DNA from 4 places in the Neobacillus sp. PS2-9 genome. Region 2 is predicted to be linked to each of the others. Evidence: predicted binding sites of a transcription regulator. Region 2 holds the regulator's gene; each other region holds the start of a gene.

Region 1 (3,452 bases), 460 kb from region 2:
AAGCAACCCAAGCTTTTCTAAACTATGCAAAATGATCATCCTTTTTCCATTCTAATGTTAATCCTATTATAACAGAGGATACTGGGCTGTCCTATCACTATCCATTTAGGAACCTTTTTCCATTCCGGCAAGAAATGCTTGAATAATCATTAACAAGCTTTCATCCAAATCCAAAGAAAGTTTAAATCCACCTTTTTGCTCTAGGGAAGAAAAACCATGTAAAATACTGCGCAATCCTCTTACGGCATGCAAAGCCCGATCTTCCTCTAAACGATAGGCACTTAATACCCTTACTGAAAGCTCCACTATTTTTGCTCCTGCTTGCTGCACCTCCACATCTTCTGGATCAGGTGCGAGTAGGGTTGCCTCATAAACGCCAGGGTGCATCCGCGCAAAATTTACATATGCCTGGCTCATGGCTAGTACCGCTTCGGTGCCTGACACCCCAATCGCCGCATGAGCCATTTCCGCATACAGCCGGTCAATGCCATAAATGGCTAATTGCTTCCTAAGGCCCGGTAAACCCTCAAAGTGATTATATAAGGAAGGAGGGCGGATATTTAGCTTTTTAGCCAGGTTTGCAAGTGTAACCTCTTGCATTCCCTGTTGATCCGCCAGCTTCCCTGCTGCTTCAAGTATCGTTGTTAAGTCCAGTGCTACTTTTGGTCTTGGTGACATCGTATCTGCTCTCCTATCCGATCTTCTGCTCTAAATGTTGAATGGCCCGTTCCATAACTGGTACAGGATTTTCTACCATTTCTCCGTGCCCAACTGCAAGAAGAGTTGGTTCGTAACTCACTAATTTCTTTGCACTGGCAAGTGCCGTCCGCTTACTCCATGTACCAAAGGCAGGGAATGGGAACAATGGTTTTATATCTCCTGCCACTGCCACTCCACCTCTTGTTTGGAAAGCATCCCCTGCAATTACTGCCTTAGTCCGTAAGTCTAAAAAAGATAAAGATCCCGGTGTATGGCCTGGAGTTTCGATTGCTGTAAGTGACCCAATCAGGTCCCCTTCCTTCAATAATACATTTGCTCTTGTCTTCAACTTCTTTGGAACTCCACCTTTTATCGGTGTGGCTTCTTCGTGTGAATCAAGCGTGCGGTCGCCATTCATTAATCGATGATCGCGTATGGAGATATAAACCGGTACCTCAGCCAGCCTTTCTTTAATTGCATCCAATGCTCCGACATGGTCCTCATGTGCATGCGTCAATATAATCTTTGTAATGGGTTTCCCGATTTTCTCAGCAGCCTGAAGAATCCCCTTTGCACAGAAACCAAGTGCCGCATCAATCAACGTTAATCCTTCCTCTTCCTCCACTAAATAGCAATTGACTGGAAAAAAATTGGCCATAAACGTAACTTGATACAGGTATCCGTTTTTAATAATTCTCATTTCGCCATCCCCTTTTAACTAATATCATTAGTTTTATTTTAACTAATATTATTAGTTTTATCAATAGGTTTTTCATTTTTTTGGAAAAAATATTTCATCTATAAAGTTGTTAAAAAAGTGTTCAAAACTTTATTACAAATATGTGAAAGACTGAACAAATTACCCTTAATTCGAAACAAATATGATATATTAACAATGTACTTAATATATAAAACTTATTAACAAGGAGTGTTTCACATGCTAGTAAATTGGTTAAGAGAAAACAAAGTTGCTGCAGGAATTTTGACAGTTCTTCGCTTATATATCGGTTACTCTTGGATAACAGCTGGTTTCCACAAGTTAGCCGACGGTTTTGATGCTTCTGGTTATTTAAAGGGAGCGATTGCTAATCCGGTAAAAGGACCAGATGGCGCTTTGGTTTATGGATGGTATGTGGACTTCTTAAAACATTTTGCTCTTCCAAACGTTGATATCTTTAATACAATTGTTCCACTCGGTGAATTTTTAATAGGTCTTGGACTTCTTCTTGGATGCTTAACAACTGCTGCTATGTTCTTTGGTCTTGTGATGAATTTCTCTTTCTTCTTAGCTGGAACTGTATCTCATATTCCAACAGACCTTTTCATTGGAGCGATCATCTTATTTTCTGGTTACAATGCAGGCCGCATCGGTCTTGACCGCTGGGTAATTCCATTTATTCGCAAAACTGTTTTTAAAGGTAATAAAACTGTTAAAGCAACGGTTTAACAAATTATATTTCTAAATACACAAAAAGGACACTATGAACGAAAGTGTCCTTTTTGTGTATTTCCATTTAGGCTTTGTTAAAATTGCCTGTTGATTTCCGCTCCAGGCACTTCGCTTTCCGTGGGTGTTTCGGCGAGCCTCCTCGGCGCTTGCGCCTGCGGGGTCTCCCCTGAACCATACTCCCACAGGAGTCTTCGTGCCTTCCGCTCCAATCAACAGGGTGTAAAAATCTACACTCTTCTTTTACACAGTCTTCATTTAAAAATCTATCACTAATTTTCCTGATTTAGCTCTTGATACACAGGTCAATATCACATTTTGGGCACTCTTTTGTTCTTCACTTAAAAAAGAATCATAATGATCGACTATACCATCAAAAACTTTCAATTCGCAGGTTCCGCAGCGTCCCACCCGACAAGAAAAGGGTGCTTGAATTCCTGCTTCTAACAAGGCATCCAAAAATGTCTGGTCTTTTTCAACATGAATCACTTCTCCACGAGTGAGTTGAGCTTGAAAGGATGCGGCATTCTTAGGTCGGGGTGGTGCAAACCGTTCATGATGGATGCTCGACCTCGGATAATCAAATCGAACCGCTGCTTCTGTTAAGTCTGTCATAAATGAATCCGGCCCACAGAAATAGACATGTGTTCCAATTCGATGCTCCAAAAGTGTGGTTTCCTGCAGTCGCTTCGCCTCATTTCCTTTTGAAAAATAAAAATGAGATTGATGTGGGAAATTAGCCTGTAAAAAATCATAAAAGGCGCAAAGCTCTTTTGATCTTGCTGCATAGTGCAGTTCAAACGAAGACCCTTGATCCTTTAGCTCCAGCATCATAGAAATAAAGGGCGTTACACCAATTCCTGCTGCATAAAACACATGATGCTTTGCCTTAAAGCTTAATGGAAAATGGTTCCTAGGATAACTGACCCTAACCGTATCCCCTACTTTTACCTCGTGATGCCAATAAAGTGAGCCTCCAGTGGAGGTTTCACTTAAGCGGATGGCAATCTGATAGCTGTCCATTGTATCTGGATGATTTGTTAACGAATAATTTCTTTCCTTTCCATCGATATATGTAGTTATATGTGAACCTGCACTAAAGGCTGGTAACGAAGTCTCTTCCACTGGGGCCAGTGTAAAACGTTTCACCTGTGGGGTTTCTTGAATGATGGATTTCACATAGACAGGAATTGTTTTTTCTTTAAGCATAACAGCCTCTTCTTTCATAGTTTCGCGACATACCCAAGAAAGGCATCGCGAAGTTGAGAGTAATGATCAGAAACCTCCAGTAATAACCCACAATGAT
Region 2 (3,452 bases):
TTCAATGAATTCCACTTCGAGCTGAGTGGAAAACAACGGTTTAATGAGACTTTCGAAAAAGGAACCTCTATGTTTCACCAAAATGGTTTCACCGCCGATTTCTTTTGCCTTACATGGGCCATGAAGTTGAATCGTAATTTGTTCGGCATTTAATAACCCGCCTATAGCAAATTGAGAATCTGCTTTAAAAATCTCTGCCTCACAATCTCCTTCTACCCTTAACACCCCATTAATTTTGATTTCCTCACTTTTGACTTTTCCACCAACAGACGCCTTGCCGGAAACCTTTAATTTTTTCACATATAGATTTTCGCCAATCTTTGCCGTTCCATCTATCGATAGTTGCTGGGATTCAATCGTTCCCTTGACCTTTGCTTTACCGTTTATTTTCGTCTGTTCACTTGTCACATTCCCATCCACGGTCCCGAAGCCATTACTTTCAAACTCCACGCAATCAACATCACTGTTAACCGTTCCGAATCCATTCAATATGACCTGGCGGAACGCCCCACCATTTGAAGCACCGAAACCATTGATGACTAAGTCTCCTCTTTCCTTCATATCCATGTATATTCTCCTTTATAATAATTTTGCTTTGATCTCTTCCATACACGACATCAGTGAGAGCTGCACAACCATTTTCGTCCCCAAATCCATATGCATCGCTTCTGCGTTAATGAGCAAGAGACACGATGACACCCCAAGTTTCCTTGTTATGACTAATTCACAGCTTTTTTGTTTGATTAAAGCAGCATGCTCCTTTAACACCTGAAGCAGCATCTTTCCTTCATCTTGATTAATCTCACCAGATTGCAGAAGCTTCTCAAGCACATATACTTCAAGCATCCTAGTAATCGTAAACGTAGGGCTTCCTTTTTCATTCTCAAGGTAAAAATTCATAACAGCAGATGAAACAATGTTACGTTTTACTAGCTCGTCTTTTCCTAGCTGCAAGTCAGAAATATTTGGTGAAAACATGTCTGCCAGTTCATCTAGTGATAAATTTTCTTTCATTGTTTGGATTTTATTGATTCTTTCTAGGATCTTCTCTTTTGGAAAAAAGGTCTCCTGCCCAGTAAAGGTTGATTTACGTATGAACCATTCTTCTGGAATAAGGTCCTTTCGCTTCCATCTATATAACTGTCCATAGGAAATTCTCGCAAATTCTAATAGGTCTTTTTTTGAGATTAACTCCTCACTCATGATAAAAACCCCTTTCTATTTATCAATGTAACATAACACTGTTACGCGTGTAAAGTTATAACTTACAAATTTTTGCAATAAAAACACCTCCTACGATTGAATCATCGTAAGAGGCCTTATTATCATGTTCTATTCCTCTACATCCACTGTTGGATAGTGCTTTAAAAAGTAAACCAATGATTGCAGTTCCACTGCCAGGTCAATATGGTGAACCCGAATCGACCCTGGTACATTTAACCGAGCAGGCGTAAAGTTTAGAATCCCTTTAACTTCCGCTTTTACCAGTCGGTCCGTTATCATTTGCGCAACAGGAGCTGGCACCGTTAAAATAGCCACCTGAATATCACTATTTTCTAATACCTTCTCCAAATCATCCATATGATGAACTGGAACTTCGCGAATCGTTGTACCCATTTTTTCCGGATCGACATCAAACGCGACCTCGATCTTCGTGTTGTTATTTTTTAAAAAGTTATAATTTAAAAAGGCAGTCCCCAAATTACCGACCCCAATTAACGCAACCTTTGTTAATTCATCCTGATCCAGCGTTTTCCGGAAAAAGGTTAACAAATAATTAACATTATAGCCATACCCCTTCTTACCTAATGCCCCAAAATAGGAAAAGTCACGGCGAATCGTTGCCGAGTCTACCTTTACCGCTTCACTTAACTCTGCAGATGAAACTCTTTGTTTGCCGGAAGTATGCAGGTTCTTTAAAAATCGATAATAGAGGGGCAGCCGTTTCGCTGTCGCCTGTGGTATTTTCATCGTTTCGTTACTCATATTCTCCCACACCCCATGAATGGTTTTTTAACTCTTATTTAACCTGTTCATTTCTTCTAAAATCACCGTTTTTACCGCCTGTTTTTTCCACTAAATAGGTTGGCCCAATAACCATCCCTTTATCGACTGCCTTGCACATATCATAAACGGTTAAAGCACAAGTAGATGCAGCTGTGAGCGCTTCCATTTCCACACCTGTATTCCCCTTTGTTTTCACCGCTGCCTCAATATGTAATTGAAAGTTCCCTGTTTGCTCCTCTTCCCATGCAAAAGAAATATTCACACCTGTCAGTGGGATGGGATGACACATAGGAATAATATCCCATGTTTTTTTTGCCGCCATCACGGCTGCAACTTGGGCAACAGCTAGTACATCGCCCTTCTTCATCTCATGATGGGTTATTTTGTAAAAAATCTCTTTACTTACAGTTATGCTAGAATGAGCAAGAGCAGTACGTGCTGTCTCAGGCTTATCGCTGACATCTACCATCTTTGCTCTGCCTTCTTCATTAAAATGCGTAAATTCGGCCATATAAAAAATCCTCCTACCAAAAAATAATACACTATTTTTCCTTTTATGTGTGTGAAACTTTGAACGAATCACTAGATTTTTTAAAAGAACAGCACCTAGAAGAGTCCGAGTTATTGCTGTCATTCCGCTTATACGGTACACTAGTCCTAAGTAATAGAGGTGAATAAAATGATTTTATTGCAAGTAAATCAATTACAAAAATATTATGGTGCTGACCTTATTTTATCGAATATAAAGCTAGAATTACAAACGAGAGACCGTGTGGCCCTAGTTGGCCGTAATGGTGCCGGAAAATCGACCTTATTAAAGATTATTGCCGGACATTTGTCTCATGATGGCGGCGAAATCATCAAACCAAAAGAAGTAACCATTGGGTACTTAGCTCAAAACACAGGATTAGAATCCAAATTGACCATTTGGGACGAAATGTTAACCGTATTTGAACCCCTTCAAATCATGGAAAAATCGCTCCGCAAACTGGAAGAGCAAATGGCCGAGCCTTCTGTGTTTGAAGACCCAAGCAAGTACGAACGGGTGCTGAAAGAATATGATACCCTCCAGGTACAATTCAAGGAACAGGGCGGATACCAGTTTGAAGCTGACATTCGCTCGGTTCTACACGGTTTAAATTTCCAGGATCATTCTCTCATGATTGCTAGTTTAAGCGGTGGTCAAAAAACCCGCCTTGCTTTGGGGAAATTACTGCTAACAAAACCTGATATTTTAATATTGGACGAGCCTACCAACCATCTGGATATTGATACCCTTTCATGGCTGGAGCAATATTTGCAGGGGTATGATGGCGCGATCTTAATCGTCTCTCATGACCGCTACTTCTTAGATAAAGTCGTGAATCAGGTCTATGAAGTATCCCGCAAGCAAATCCAACGTTTTCCGGGTAACTATAGTTCTTACCTTGAACAAAAAGCGGCCA
Region 3 (3,452 bases), 1.9 Mb from region 2:
TTGGCTAATGGTCCTGCAGCAAGTGTGTTTGCTTTAAAAATGGCAATTAAACCACATGAAACAGGCAAAATGATGACTTGGAGTATTAATGGATCGAACAAAAATGAATTAATTGCAATGGAAGATGCTCTAATAAAAAATATACACTAGCATTTCCTTTTGAAAAATGATATTATAGAAAAGTCGTATGAACGAACTAGCTTAATCGTTTGGAGGGAAATTGACATGCGTGTAAATATTACGTTAGCTTGCACTGAGTGTGGAGACCGTAACTATATTTCAACAAAAAATAAACGTAACAACCCAGACCGCCTTGAGCTTAAGAAATATTGCCCAAGAGAAAAGCGTACAACAGCACACCGTGAAACAAAATAAGCAGTAGGGCTTCCTGCTGCTTTTTTTGTTGTCCAAAAGTTATGTATGGAGGTTTCAATCCAATGAATGATAAACATTCACTACGCAAAATAATAAAAGATTCTCTCTCAGAACTGACAAGACCTCTCTATGAAGATTACTCCTATAAAATAGCAACTCGGTTGTTTGATGATCATGACTGGAAACAAGCAAATGTCATTGGAATCACCATATCAAAGCGTCCTGAAGTTGATACATATCAAATTATTCGTAAAGCATGGGAACAAGGTAAACAAGTGGTAGTACCAAAGTGTAACCCAAAGGAAAAGAAATTAGTATTTCGAACGTTAAAGGAATTTTCCCAGCTTGAGTCCGTGTTTTATGGTCTATATGAACCAATTGAAGACCAAACTGCTAAGGTCGAAGCAGATGATATCGATCTTTTAATTGTACCAGGCCTTGCATATACGAAGACAGGATTTCGTGTAGGATTCGGCGGTGGATATTATGATCGGTATTTAACCGCTTATTCAGGGAAAACACTCTCACTTGCCTTTAAAGATCAAATAGTTGAGCAATTCCAAGTTGAAACGTATGATTTACCTGTATCAAAAATTATTACAAATGTTGAGGTTATTTATACAAAATGATCGAAGTTTTAATGGTTTTTATGGGTATTCTATTGACAGGACTAGCAGGCTATTCACTTAAATCGTTGACCGTATCAGGTGCCCTTGCAGCTATAATAACTGGGCTTGCTGTATATTTGGGTTTTGGAATAAACGGATTGGTCCTTCTTGGTGTCTTCTTTGCTTCTTCAAGCCTATGGTCTAAATATAAGAGCTCCGCAAAGAATAGTATTGAAGAAAAATTGGCAAAAGGTGCAACAAGGGATTGGCGGCAAGTGTTTGCTAATGGAGGAGCAGCTGGATTTTTTAGTATTGTTCATTACTATCATCCTGATTTTATTTGGTTAATAGGATTTGTTGTTTGTCTCGCAAGTGCAAATTCAGATACATGGGCTTCTGAAATTGGTAGCCTTAGCCGTAAGCACCCTATATACATACGTACATTTAAGCGGATTGAGAAGGGGACCTCAGGTGCAATAAGTATGTTAGGCAGCACAGCAGCACTAGCTGGCTCGCTTCTTATTTCTATCTTTAGTTATTGGCTTTTTACGATAAGTTTTAGATTAGCTGTTCTCATTTTTTTATTTGGATATATAGGTAATGTTATTGATACGATTATAGGGGCTTTTTACCAGCAGGTATATGTTTGTAAAAAATGTGGGATAGAAACTGAGAAAAAAGAACATTGTCAAATAGTAACAACTAGAATAAAGGGTTTTCCATTAGTAGATAATGATATGGTAAATTTTCTTTCAGGCGTCCTTTCTGCAATTTTAGCAATTTTAGTCATTCAATTAACAAGTTAATAAACAAAAAACCACTTGTAACAAAATTGACTAATAGATAACGGTTTCATGAAGATTTTATAGTAATGAAAGATTGTGAAATAGTGTACAATCTAATTGTAGGTAAGATATAAATGAGATTTGATGAACCCACCTTAAACTACCTATTGGAGGAATGAGCCATGTTAAATCGAGTGAATAGAGTAGCATTAATTGGTACAGGATTTGTTGGTTCTAGCTATGCATTTGCATTATTAAATCAAGGTATAACTGAGGAACTTGTCTTAATTGACTTAAATAAAGAAAAAGCAGAAGGAGATGCAATGGACTTAAATCATGGACTTCCATTCGCTCCATCTCGTACAAAAATTTGGTATGGAGATTACAAGGATTGTGGGGACGCAGATCTTGTTGTCATTACAGCAGGGGCCAACCAAAAACCAGGAGAAACACGACTTGACTTAGTTGAAAAGAACACTAAAATATTTAAAGGCATTGTTGAACAAATTATGGCGAGTGGTTTTGATGGAATATTTGTAGTTGCTACAAACCCAGTTGATATTCTAACCTATGCGGTCTGGAAATTCTCAGGACTTCCAAAAGAACGCGTCATTGGCTCAGGGACAATCCTTGATACAGCAAGATTCCGATTCTTACTGGGCGACTACTTCGATGTAGATACCCGAAATGTTCACGCCTATATTATTGGTGAACATGGTGATACTGAACTTCCTGTTTGGAGCCATGCTGATATAGCTGGTACTTCTATTTCTGAATGGACAAAAAATAAAGCCGGATTCATTCAAGATGATTTAAATCAACTCTTCCTAAATGTTCGTGATGCGGCCTATCATATCATCGAAAGAAAGGGTGCCACGTATTATGGAATTGCCATGGGCTTAGTTCGATTGACCAAGGCAATCTTACGAAACGAAAACTCTGTTCTTACAGTATCCGCATACCTCGATGGAGAATATGGACAAAATGATATTTATATTGGGGTTCCTGCCGTTGTGAATCGAAACGGGATAAGAGAAGTCGTTGAGCTCGATTTAAGTGAGGATGAAAAAGAAAAGTTTACAAACTCAGTTAATGTTCTAAAGAATACAATGGAACCTGTATTTAAGAATATATAGTAAGACAATGAGAGGCTGACTGCAAAAGGTCAGTCTTTATTTTATGATTTTTGGATAATATGCAAACCATTATCACAAAATAACAACAGGAGGGATGAGAATGTCACGTATGTTAACATCCATTTTGATGATTGGCTCAATTGGATATTTTGCCTATCGATATAGATATCGATTAATCAATATTCTACTTGGTTCCGGTTGGATGCGTAGGTTAGCTGTTGGTTCCATCATGAGCTTTCCTGGTGTAAAAAATAAAATGATGCAATCGGTATTTGGAGGACCATCTGAACGGTGAAAAGCCACAGATGGTTTTTTTTGTTTGTTTAATTATGGTGACTTGGTTTATTCGTTTATAATGAAAGTAATGAGGAAAAAATGAATTAAAATGTCTCTAACTGCGACTTATTCTTATATAGAAAGTAGGGGGGAAGTTGAATTATAGAGAGGACTATGTTTTTTGGAGGTTGGCATATTTTTTCATATCTGAGCAGGGCTATAGAATTATTCAATTATTTGATAATCAAAAAGAGCTTTGGTTAGAAAAACTT
Region 4 (3,452 bases), 760 kb from region 2:
AACAGGCTTTGTTGGGAAGGCACTTGTCAATGAACTAAGTAAATATAATCACGAAATAGTCATTTTAACTCGCCGAGCAAGGAAGTCTAGCGAGAAGGCAAACGTTCGATATACGCAGTGGTTAACTGATAATGCGAACCCTGTTATGGACCTCCAAGATACGGATATCTTTATTAACCTCGCAGGTGAGTCGATTAACAGCGGGCGCTGGACCGAAGAGAGAAAAAGTAAAATTTTATCTAGTCGAATGGAAGCAGTTGATGCAGTCCTGGACATAATAAACCAATTAGACCGGAAACCGCAGGCGCTTATTAACGCCAGTGCGATTGGTATTTACGGAACATCAGAAACAGAAGTTTTTACTGAAAATAACGAAAAACTAGGCACGGATTTTTTAGCAGAAACAGTTGTAAAGTGGGAACAAGAGGCGAGCAAGGCGGTTTTATTAGGAATTAGAACGGTCTTATGCAGATTTGGTATCATTCTTGAAAAGGATGCTGGAGCTCTTCCTAAGATGCTGATGCCTTATAAGTGGTTTATAGGAGGCAATATTGGAAGTGGCAAACAGTGGATGTCATGGATTCATCTTGAGGATGTAGTGAAAGGTATTATTTTTGCCATTGAAAATAAACAAATTCAAGGCCCTGTAAATTTCACTGCTCCACATCCTGTGATGATGAGCGATTTTGGCAAAACACTTGCTCAAGTATTGCATCGACCGCACTGGCTTCCTGTACCTAGCTTTGCCCTTCGTTTACTCCTTGGTGAAATGAGCACCTTAGTGGTAGATGGGCAAAAGGTTTTACCGAATAAACTTTTAGATCATGGATTCCAATTTCAGTACCCTACTTTAGAAAAAGCATTAAAAAATATATTTTCCTAAAAAAAGTATCATTCCTCTCTCAAAAGGTAAAAATGGAAATAAGTACATATTTAGTGCTTCATTTTTACCACTTAGCTTGATGACAATTAACAAACAAAAAATGTTGAAAGGAATGAGCAAAATGGCGGGAAAAAAGAAAAAAGATTTAGGTAGAGGTAAATATACCTTAACAAGTACACAAGAGGTTTTATACCAGCGTGATTTTAAGATGGCTGACCGTGCCGCCGGCTATCATGACAGCAAAACTAAGCTGTAAGTGACGGAATTCCATACGTATACAAAAAATTAATTTAAAGTTTTTCCATTAATGAGCCCCTTTCAAATTGTAAAAGCTATTAGGGAGTGAGAGATATCTTTCTCCCTCTAGCTGAAATTGAAAGGGGTTTTAGTAATGGGTCGAATGCATAATGGAGGTTCTCACAAAAATAATAAAGCATCACTTCCACAAACACCGAAAAATATGAAAACAGATGGAAACGATGTAGAATACTCACAAGAATTTGCGGATCATGCAGATCTTGAAGCACAAGCCCGTGCTAATGCCGCTAACCAGCGTGTGAAGAATAAGAAAAGATAAGCATAAAAAAGAGAAGCAGGCTTTGCCCTGCTTCTTAAAGTATATAAAAGGGGGAAATAAATGGTATATCAGCGAGCTCTAATGAGAGGCTTCAGCGTGCTAAGCTGTTAGAACTCGGTATTACTGTTAATTAGTGTTTACATTTTTTACAGGTGCCTTTTTGAAATAGCCTTTGATAAACGGAACTGTGTATCGGTCAAGACCGAAGAGGTAAGCTCCAGTTCCTACGAATAGAAGGATCATTGCTGCTGTATAAAGAATTGGGTTCGTGCTTGTTGTGCCTGCTAGCATGAAATTTAAGTTCATAAATGCACCTGCGATTAATGCTGGAAGAGTGGCTAATCCAACAACTAATCCTAAACCAACAAGTAATTCTCCCCAAGGAATTAATACGTTAAAGATTTGAACATTTGGAATGGCAAATTGTTGTAAGAAATCTGCGTACCATGCCTGCACTGCTGGATGATCACCCGTTGCATTTGCGAGTGCACCTTTTAAAAATCCGCCAGCGTCAAATCCACCGGTTAATTTATGATAACCTGCTTCAATCCATTGTAATCCAAGCCAAACTCTTAGAACTGTCCAAACAACGGCTGCTTGAGGGGTTTTATACCATCTCATCACAATCATCTCCTATTAATATTTGTGAATATTTTCACAATAAAGTGTAATGATAAGTTCTTTCCCCTTTCGATGAGGGGTGTTCAGCTAGCTGTGTCGTATAGGGAAGTTAGTTTGTGCTTTTTGGTTTGTGAATTGTTTCACTATCTTCTCTACACTTATAATATACTCTCCTGTTTTTTAAATGACAACGGCTTTCACAGTTTCTTAACATATTAATGTTAGAAAATTGAATAGAATGTGAACTTAATAAGTTGTTAATATTAGAAACCGATTTGTACATTCTTGTGGATAATTATTCTGATTTTTGTGGATATTGTGAATAAATCTGTGGAATACATTTAAACCGGGACTTTCGGTGTGGACAATGCAGTGGATAAACACGGAATATCCGTGACTATTGAATTAAATTTCTACATCTTGTTCAAATAAAAAAAGTAGATTTAGAAGTTTGCTACTTCTACTTTTCCCTTCTTCTCTCTGATAAAAGTAGATCTAGGACCTCGCTGCTTCTACCTTTTCCTTCTTTTATCTATAAAAAGTAGACCTAGAGGTTTGCTACTTCTACCTTTTCCTTCTTCTCTCTGAAAAAAGTAGATCTAGGACCTCGCTACTTCTACTTTTTCCTTCTTTTCTCTGATAAAAGTAGATCTAGGACCTCGCTACTTCTACTTTTTCCTTCTTCTCTCTGAAAAAAGTAGATCTAGGACCTGGCTTTCTTAAAATGAAAAAAAGAGCCGTATAGCTCTTTCATTGTTTGTAGATTCTTATAAAGCCTTAAGCGCATTTATCTGTTTCACCTTCTCGTATTCTCCAATAATCGGAAAATAGATAAGATTATTTTGTTTGGCCAGAAGAGCAATTTCTCTATCTGTCGCTTTGATTACAAACGTTTCCTCCGCCACTTCTTCAATCCAAATAATGGAAGGAGTCACCTGTTTATGCTTCACTCCATGCACCAGCCATGTTTTCTTCTTGTCACTCTTACTAAACCCCGTTACCACTTCTTGAGAACGTGTAACATTGCGTTTTCCCGGAGGATTTTGACACACATAGACTAAATCCTCAATGACAGCACTCGCCGTAGGAAACATTCCAGCTCCCGGCCCCTGAAGCGTAATTTCACCTACAATATCCGATTGGACATTTACTGCGTTCTGAACGCCTTCTACATGGTAAAATGGATGCTCTTTTCCCACTAGCGCTGGTTTGACCGTTGCTTTTATTTGACCGCCCAGCCTTGTTATACTCGCAATATGTTTAAACCTTAGCCCTGCAATTTCGGCTGCTTCAATCAATTCACTGGTTATGGATGTAATCCCCTCACGTTCAACATCCTGCCAATTAGGTTCTTCTCCAAAAGCGAGCCTG

What was found. Region 2 encodes Rex, which represses fermentation and respiration genes when NADH is low (regulators of the CRP and FNR family bind a similar motif). Its sites were predicted from a motif close to TTGTGAAATATTTCACAA; they were not measured.
Region 1: a site for Rex is predicted at 1,540-1,557, ahead of RCG25_RS22530 (DoxX family membrane protein). Genes of this name have one in related genera too.
Region 3: a site for Rex is predicted at 1,863-1,880, ahead of RCG25_RS08195 (L-lactate dehydrogenase). Genes of this name have one in related genera too.
Region 4: a site for Rex is predicted at 2,104-2,121, ahead of RCG25_RS21100 (DoxX family membrane protein). Genes of this name have one in related genera too.

The regions. Positions count from the first base shown of each region.
Region 1 is NZ_CP133269.1:4,506,075-4,509,526, forward strand. It holds gene RCG25_RS22515 (exonuclease domain-containing protein) at 1-39, opposite strand, end outside; gene RCG25_RS22520 (TetR/AcrR family transcriptional regulator) at 106-678, opposite strand; gene RCG25_RS22525 (MBL fold metallo-hydrolase) at 692-1,399, opposite strand; gene RCG25_RS22530 (DoxX family membrane protein) at 1,637-2,146, shown strand; gene RCG25_RS22535 (PDR/VanB family oxidoreductase) at 2,405-3,355, opposite strand; gene RCG25_RS22540 (hypothetical protein) at 3,370-3,452, opposite strand, start outside.
Region 2 is NZ_CP133269.1:4,962,063-4,965,514, forward strand. It holds gene RCG25_RS24725 (polymer-forming cytoskeletal protein) at 1-567, opposite strand, end outside; gene RCG25_RS24730 (YhbD family protein) at 580-1,203, opposite strand; gene RCG25_RS24735 (redox-sensing transcriptional repressor Rex) at 1,333-1,986, opposite strand; gene moaC (cyclic pyranopterin monophosphate synthase MoaC) at 2,021-2,518, opposite strand; gene RCG25_RS24745 (ABC-F family ATP-binding cassette domain-containing protein) at 2,687-3,452, shown strand, end outside.
Region 3 is NZ_CP133269.1:1,660,852-1,664,303, forward strand. It holds gene RCG25_RS08175 (hypothetical protein) at 1-150, shown strand, start outside; gene rpmG (50S ribosomal protein L33) at 226-375, shown strand; gene RCG25_RS08185 (5-formyltetrahydrofolate cyclo-ligase) at 438-1,004, shown strand; gene RCG25_RS08190 (DUF92 domain-containing protein) at 1,001-1,789, shown strand; gene RCG25_RS08195 (L-lactate dehydrogenase) at 1,951-2,904, shown strand; gene RCG25_RS08200 (hypothetical protein) at 3,005-3,199, shown strand; gene RCG25_RS08205 (rhomboid family intramembrane serine protease) at 3,336-3,452, shown strand, end outside.
Region 4 is NZ_CP133269.1:4,198,567-4,202,018, forward strand. It holds gene RCG25_RS21085 (TIGR01777 family oxidoreductase) at 1-883, shown strand, start outside; gene RCG25_RS21090 (YfhE family protein) at 1,005-1,139, shown strand; gene RCG25_RS21095 (YfhD family protein) at 1,275-1,460, shown strand; gene RCG25_RS21100 (DoxX family membrane protein) at 1,587-2,081, opposite strand; gene RCG25_RS21105 (homoserine dehydrogenase) at 2,849-3,452, opposite strand, start outside.